Regions from separate parts of the Dichotomicrobium thermohalophilum genome, predicted to be linked through region 1. Evidence: predicted binding sites of a transcription regulator. Region 1 holds the regulator's gene; the other holds the start of a gene.
The links. Region 1 encodes HrcA, which represses chaperone genes, less so after heat shock. Its sites were predicted from a motif close to GTTAGCACTCNCNNNNNGNGAGTGCTAAC; they were not measured.
Positions count from the first base shown of each region.

Region 1 (3,354 bases):
GCGCTGCCGGTCTGGGTCTGCTCCGCGCGCTGTTCCGAGGCCGGATTGTCGCCGGTGCTCTGAGGCTGGTCGTTCGGCCTGTCCTGACCGCCCGACGTGGCGGGCGCGGCCTTCGACACGCCGACAAGCGCGGGACGCAGCACGCGGTCCTCAAGCAGATAGCCCGGCTGAACCACCTGCATCACCATACCGCTCGGCATGTCGGCGGTGGGGATCTCGAACATCGCCTGGTGAAAGTTCGGATCGAACTTCTCGCCTTCCGGGTTCAGCTTGGCGATCCCATGCCGCTCCATGGCCTTGTGCAACTCGCGTTCCGTCACCTCGATGCCTTCGAGGAAGGTCTTGAGCGCCTGGTCGTTCGCCGCGGCGTCCTTTGGCACGGCGTCGATGGCACGCTGAATGTTGTCGGCGATTCCGAGCACCTCACGGGCGAAGTTGGCGATGGCATATTTCGCGGTGTCCGCCTTTTCGCGCTCCATGCGCTTGCGCAGGTTCTCCTGTTCGGCCACGGCGCGCTTCAGGCGTTCTTCCAGTTCCTTGATGCGGTCTTCCGGCGTGCCGGCCTTGCTGGCAGCCTCCGCCGCTGCGGCTTCGCCAGCGCCTTCCTGCGCCCCGGCCTCGTTGGTCTTGGCTCGATCATCACCCGAAGCGGCTGCGCCTTCGGCTTTCGTTTCCGCGTCGTCGCGCGCGAAAGGATCGTCGTTTTGGCGCGCCTTCTCGGTTTCCGCCGTCGTGTCTGATTTCTTCTCGTTGCTCATCGCTTTCGGATCTCTCGTGGAAATGGTCGGTTCGTCAGCGCCGGCCGATCGCATGTTTGCGACTTCTTTCGGCCGGTCGCGGCGTTCAAGTCAACAGTCGTCCGACAAGTTTGGCGGTGTAGTCCACCACCGGAATGACCCGCGCATAATTCAGTCGCGTCGGCCCGATAACGCCGAGCACGCCGACAATGTTCCTGTCATTGTCGCGGAACGGCGCGACGATCACCGAAGAGCCGGACAGCGAAAAGAGCTGATTCTCGGAGCCGATGAAGATGCGCACGCCCTCGGCCTCGTCGGCCAGGTCCAGCAGCCGGACCAGTTCCTTCTTGGACTCAAGGTCCTCAAACAGCAGCCGGATGCGCTCCAGCTCCTCGATCGCCTTTAGGTCCTCAAGCAGATGCGCGCGGCCGCGCACGATCAGGCTCTTGGTCTCCTCGCGTCCGCCGGACCATTCCGCCAGGCCTGCCTCAATCAGCCCCTTGGTCAGCTCGTCGAGCAGGTCGCGCTTTTCTTTGAGCTCCTGATTGATGCGCTCCTTGGCTTCGTGCAGCGTCAGCCCGCGAATGCGCGCGTTGAGATAGTTGCCGGCCTCGATCAGCGCGGAGGGCGGCAGCCCTTCCGGCAGATTCACGACGCGGTTTTCGACCGCGCCGTCCTCGCCCACCAGAACCAGCAGCGCGCGCCCGTTGTCCAGATTGACGAATTCGATGTGCTTGATGCGGTTGATCTGCTTTTCCGCGACCACGAGGCCCGCGCATCGCGACAGGCCGGAGAGCATTCCGCTGGCCTCGGACAGGACTTCGTCGACGCCCTGGCGGGTGTACTCGGCGGTCATCTGGCGCTGGATCTGCTCGCGCTCGCGCGTGCTGAGATCGCCGATCTCCAGCAGGCAGTCGACGAACATGCGCAGCCCCGCATGCGTCGGCATGCGGCCCGCGCTGGCATGCGGCGCGTATATCAGGCCCATCGCCTCCAGGTCCGCCATGACGTTGCGCACCGAAGCCGGCGACAGCGTCATTGGCAGTTGCCGGCTCAGGTTGCGGGAGCCAACGGGCGCGCCCGTCTCAAGGTACGTTTCGACGATTTGTCTGAAAATCTCGCGCGAGCGCTCGTTGAGCTCTTTCAAGCCGCCCAGAGGTTCGGTCATCTGTTTCACCGAAAGGAAAAAAAACCAGCACCTCGTTTACTTGCTGCAGAAAACCCCTGACAGTGGCCTTAACATAGGCGTGGTCCGTGAAAGCGTCAATTCGGCCCGGGCGCTAGCCCCGCATGTCAGGCGCCTGCCAGACCGGGTGTTTTTCGCGTTTTGATCGCGCACAAAAGCGGTTTGCGCCGCCGCGGCGATCGGCTAGGGTGCGCGCCATTCCCGAAGACGAGCGAGCAGCAAGAGGTCGACATGACGGATCAAACGGGGGCTAACCGATGAGGCCGTCCGGGCGTGAAGCCGATGCGTTGCGGCGGGTGAGTTTCGAGCGCGCGGTGTCGCGCCATGCCGAAGGATCGTGCCTGGTTAAGTTCGGGCACACGCATGTGCTGTGCACCGCAACCATCGAGGAGCGCACGCCGCCCTGGCTGAAGGGTCAGGGCAAGGGCTGGGTCACTGCGGAATATGGAATGCTGCCGCGCGCCACAACCGAGCGGACGCGCCGCGAAGCCGCGAGTGGCCGCCAGTCCGGACGCACGCAGGAAATCCAGCGGCTCATTGGCCGGTCGCTTCGTGCGGTGATGGACCTTCAACTGCTTGGCGAGCGCCAAATCCTCGTGGATTGCGATGTGCTGCAGGCCGATGGCGGCACCCGCACCGCGGCGATCACCGGCGCCTGGGTGGCGCTCAAGGACGCCGTTGACTGGATGCAGGCGCGCGACATGGTGAATGCCAGCCCGCTGAGCGACCAGGTGGCGGCGGTGTCCTGCGGGCTGTATGGCGGCGAGGCCGTCCTTGATCTGGACTATGAAGAAGATTCCGAGGCCGACGCCGACGCCAATTTCGTCATGACCGGCGCGGGCGGGATCGTCGAAATCCAGTGCACGGCCGAGACCAGCGCCTTCAGCGAGGATGACTTCGCCAAGCTGATGAGCCTTGCGAAGAAAGGCATCGCCGAGCTGACTGAGCTGCAGAAAATGGCGGTGGCCTGATGGCGGAGGCGCCTGCGAGCCGAAAGCTGGTCATCGCCAGCCACAACCCCGGCAAGGTGCGCGAAATCCGCGATTTGCTCGCCCCGCTTGGCTTCGACATCATCTCCGCAGGCGAGGCCGGCGCACCGGAGCCGGAGGAGACCGGCCACACATTCGCGCAGAACGCACTCATCAAGGCGGAAGCCTGCATGACCGCGACGGGATTGCCGGCGCTTGCCGACGACTCCGGGCTTGAGGTCGACGCGCTGGGCGGGGCGCCGGGAATTTATGCGGCGCGCTGGGCCGGACCGGAGAAGGACTTCGGCGTGGCCATGGAGCGCGTCGAGCGCGAACTGCAACAAGCTGGCGCGAAAACGCTGCAAGACCGCCGCGCCAATTTCGCCTGCGCGCTTGCTCTGGCGGGCACGGACGACTGCTATCATATCTTCATCGGCCGGGTTTTCGGGCATCTGGTCTGGCC
Region 1 is NZ_QXDF01000003.1:93,835-97,188, reverse strand. Features, by position in the region: gene grpE (nucleotide exchange factor GrpE) at 1-758, opposite strand, end outside; gene hrcA (heat-inducible transcriptional repressor HrcA) at 844-1,905, opposite strand; gene rph (ribonuclease PH) at 2,181-2,894, shown strand; gene rdgB (RdgB/HAM1 family non-canonical purine NTP pyrophosphatase) at 2,894-3,354, shown strand, end outside.

Region 2 (3,354 bases), on a different contig from region 1:
GCCGAGCTCCTCGGAGACGACCTGGCCGCCGGTCAGAACCGCGATGTCCTGAAGCATGGCCTTCCGGCGATCACCGAAGCCGGGCGCCTTCACCGCCGCGACCTTCAGGCCGCCGCGCAGCTTGTTGACCACCAGCGTGGCCAGCGCCTCACCCTCGACATCCTCGGCGATGATCAGAAGCGGCTTGCCCGACTGTACGACCGACTCCAGCACGGGCAGCATCGCCTGCAGGTTGGTCAGCTTCTTCTCGTGGATCAGGATGTACGGATCATCGAGTTCGCAGACCATCTTGTCGGAGTTCGTGATGAAGTACGGCGAGAGATAGCCGCGGTCGAACTCCATGCCCTCGACGACTTCCAGTTCGGTCTCCAGGCTCTTGGCCTCTTCCACGGTGATGACGCCGTCGTTGCCGACCTTCTCCATGGCCTCGGCGATCATGTCACCGATCTCCTTCTCCCCGTTCGCGGAGATCGTACCGATCTGAGCGACCTCGGAGCTGGAGGAGACGTCGCGGGCGTCATTGCGGATCGAGTCAATGACCTGCGTCACGGCCTTGTCGATACCGCGCTTGAGGTCCATCGGGTTCATGCCTGCAGCCACGGCCTTCAGGCCTTCGCGCATAATTGCCTGGGCGAGCACGGTCGCGGTCGTGGTGCCGTCACCGGCGGCATCGTTGGTCTTCGAGGCGACCTCGCGCACCATCTGCGCGCCCATGTTCTCGAACTTGTCCTCAAGCTCGATCTCCTTGGCGACCGTCACGCCGTCCTTCGTGGAGCGCGGGGCGCCGAAGGATTTTTCGATGATGACGTTGCGGCCTTTCGGACCAAGGGTGACCTTCACCGCGTTGGCCAGCTTGTCGACGCCGTGCATCATGCGCTCGCGGGCGTCGGTCGAAAAACGGATATCTTTAGCGGTCATGGTTGTATTCCTTACTTGTCACGTGTTGGCTCACGATCAGGTGGCTAACGGCTTCAGCCTTCGAGCACGCCCAGCAGATCGGACTCCTTCATGATGAGGACTTCTTCACCGTCGATCTTGACCTCGGTGCCGGACCACTTGCCAAACAGCACCTTGTCACCCACCTGAACGCCCATCGGGATGAGTTCATTGTCATCGCCGCGCGCGCCAGGGCCGACAGCGATCACTTCGCCCTGCTGGGGCTTTTCGGCTGCGGTATCGGGGATGATGATGCCGCCAGCGGTCTTTTGCTCCTCCTCGACGCGCTTGACGGCCACGCGATCATGGAGTGGACGAAATTTCATCTTTGTTCTCCGTGGTTTGTGCTCCTGAGTGCCGGGCACGGTGCGATCGCGTGCGTCCGGCCATGAGTCTTTCGGTGAGACTTTGTTAGCACTCTCTGATGGTGAGTGCTAATACGCCCATCGGAATATGTCCGTGCTCCCCGCTTGTCAATAGATATCCGCCGACTTTCCCCCTCGTATCGGGGCTGTCCCGGTGGAAATTCACTTGCCTTGCGCGGCCTGCCTGCCTAGCCTCGCCGCAAAGCGCCGGCCACGGCGCGATGCCAGCCACATTTCTCAGTCAAGGGAGGTTGAAAGATGGGCTTTCTGTCCGACTCGCTGGCGCGCGTGAAACCCTCGCCCACGATCGCCGTGACGCAGAAGGCGCGGGATCTGGCAGCCGCGGGCCATGACGTAATCGGGCTCGGCGCGGGCGAGCCGGACTTCGACACGCCCGACAACATCAAGCAGGCCGCCATCAAGGCCATCGAGCGCGGCGAGACGAAATACACCGCCGTTGACGGCATTCCCGAGCTGAAACAGGCCATCTGCGACAAGTTCAAGCGCGAGAATGATCTGACCTACCAGCCATCGCAGGTGCTGGTTGCGCCGGGTGGCAAGGCGGTCATCTATAACGCGCTGATGGCCACGCTCAATCCGGGCGACGAGGTCATCATTCCTGCGCCCTACTGGGTCTCTTATCCCGACATGGCCCTGCTCGCGGGCGGAACGCCGAAGATCGTGCCCACCACCCTGGAGGACCGGTTCAAGCTCACGCCGCAGGCATTGGAAGCCGCGATCACGCCCAGTACCAAGTGGCTCATCTTCAACTCGCCATCAAACCCGACAGGCGCCGGCTACACCTATGACGAACTGAAGGCGCTTACCGACGTCCTGCTGCGCCACAGTCATGTATGGGTGCTGACCGACGACATGTACGAGCACCTCGCCTATGACGACTTCAGGTTCGTCACCCCGGCCCAGGTCGAACCGCAGCTTCACGAGCGCACGCTGACGATGAACGGCGTGTCCAAGGCCTATGCGATGACCGGCTGGCGCATCGGCTATTGCGGGGGGCCGGAAGAGCTGATCGGCGCGATGCGCAAACTCCAGTCGCAGTCCACCTCGAACCCGGCCTCGATCAGCCAGTGGGCCGCGGTGGAGGCGCTGAACGGTCCGCAGGACTTCATCGCCGAACGCGCGCAGGTCTTCAAGGAGCGCCGCGACCTCGTCGTCTCGATGCTCAATCAGGCGCCCGACCTCGACTGCCCGACACCAGAAGGCGCGTTCTACGTCTATCCCTCCTGCGCCGGCTGCATGAACAAGACGACGCCCAAGGGCAAGACGCTGCACTCCGATGAGGATTTCGTCACGGCGCTCCTGGAGGACGAAGGCGTGGCCGTCGTTCACGGCGAGGCGTTCGGTCTGTCGCCCTTCTTCCGCATCTCATATGCGACCTCGACCGAGGCGTTAAAGGAAGCCTGCCAGCGCATCCAGCGCTTCTGCGCCAGCCTCTCCTGAGCAGCACGGCGGCCACGATTGCAATCCGGCGCAGCGGTTGGAGGCGATCCTGCTTGCCAGCCGCCGCTGTTTTCGTCTATCTGCATCGACGTCGGGTGTTAACGGGGGAGTAACACAGATGATGCTGTCGCCGCCGACCAAGCTGACCTTCCGCCTGTCGCTGCTGATTGCCATTCTGGCGCTGGTCGTGCAGTTCGTGCCGCAGGTGGCCACCTACGTCCCGGTGCCGGGCTTCTACATCGCGCTGGCCGCCTTCCTGCTGCTAGCGCTTGGCAATGTCCTCAGAGGCATTTGATCCCCCGGCAAGCTGAACCCACGCCTTGAGGGAGAGCGGGATGCGACTTTACCGGCCGCGGCTCAGCGTGTTTCTGATGTCCGTCACTCTGGCCGGTCTCGGCGTGGCGGGCGTGGTGCACTACATCCCGTTCGTCACCGACGTGTCCTTCTGGCTGCTGTTGGCCGGCTATATCGTCCTGATGATGGGTGTGCTTGCCGACGGGATTTGAGTCGCGGCCGATTCGCCGCACGGGGCCTCGGCCTGTGCATAAGCTGTGGGAATGCCGACCGGCCCGTGTGAACCCCCTGATTTTCG
Region 2 is NZ_QXDF01000001.1:1,818,162-1,821,515, forward strand. Features, by position in the region: gene groL (chaperonin GroEL) at 1-918, opposite strand, end outside; gene BXY53_RS08435 (co-chaperone GroES) at 972-1,262, opposite strand; gene BXY53_RS08440 (pyridoxal phosphate-dependent aminotransferase) at 1,560-2,762, shown strand; gene BXY53_RS14110 (hypothetical protein) at 2,881-3,057, shown strand; gene BXY53_RS14115 (hypothetical protein) at 3,098-3,268, shown strand.
Region 2: the regulator HrcA is predicted to act here: its motif matches at 1,347-1,375, upstream of BXY53_RS08435 (co-chaperone GroES).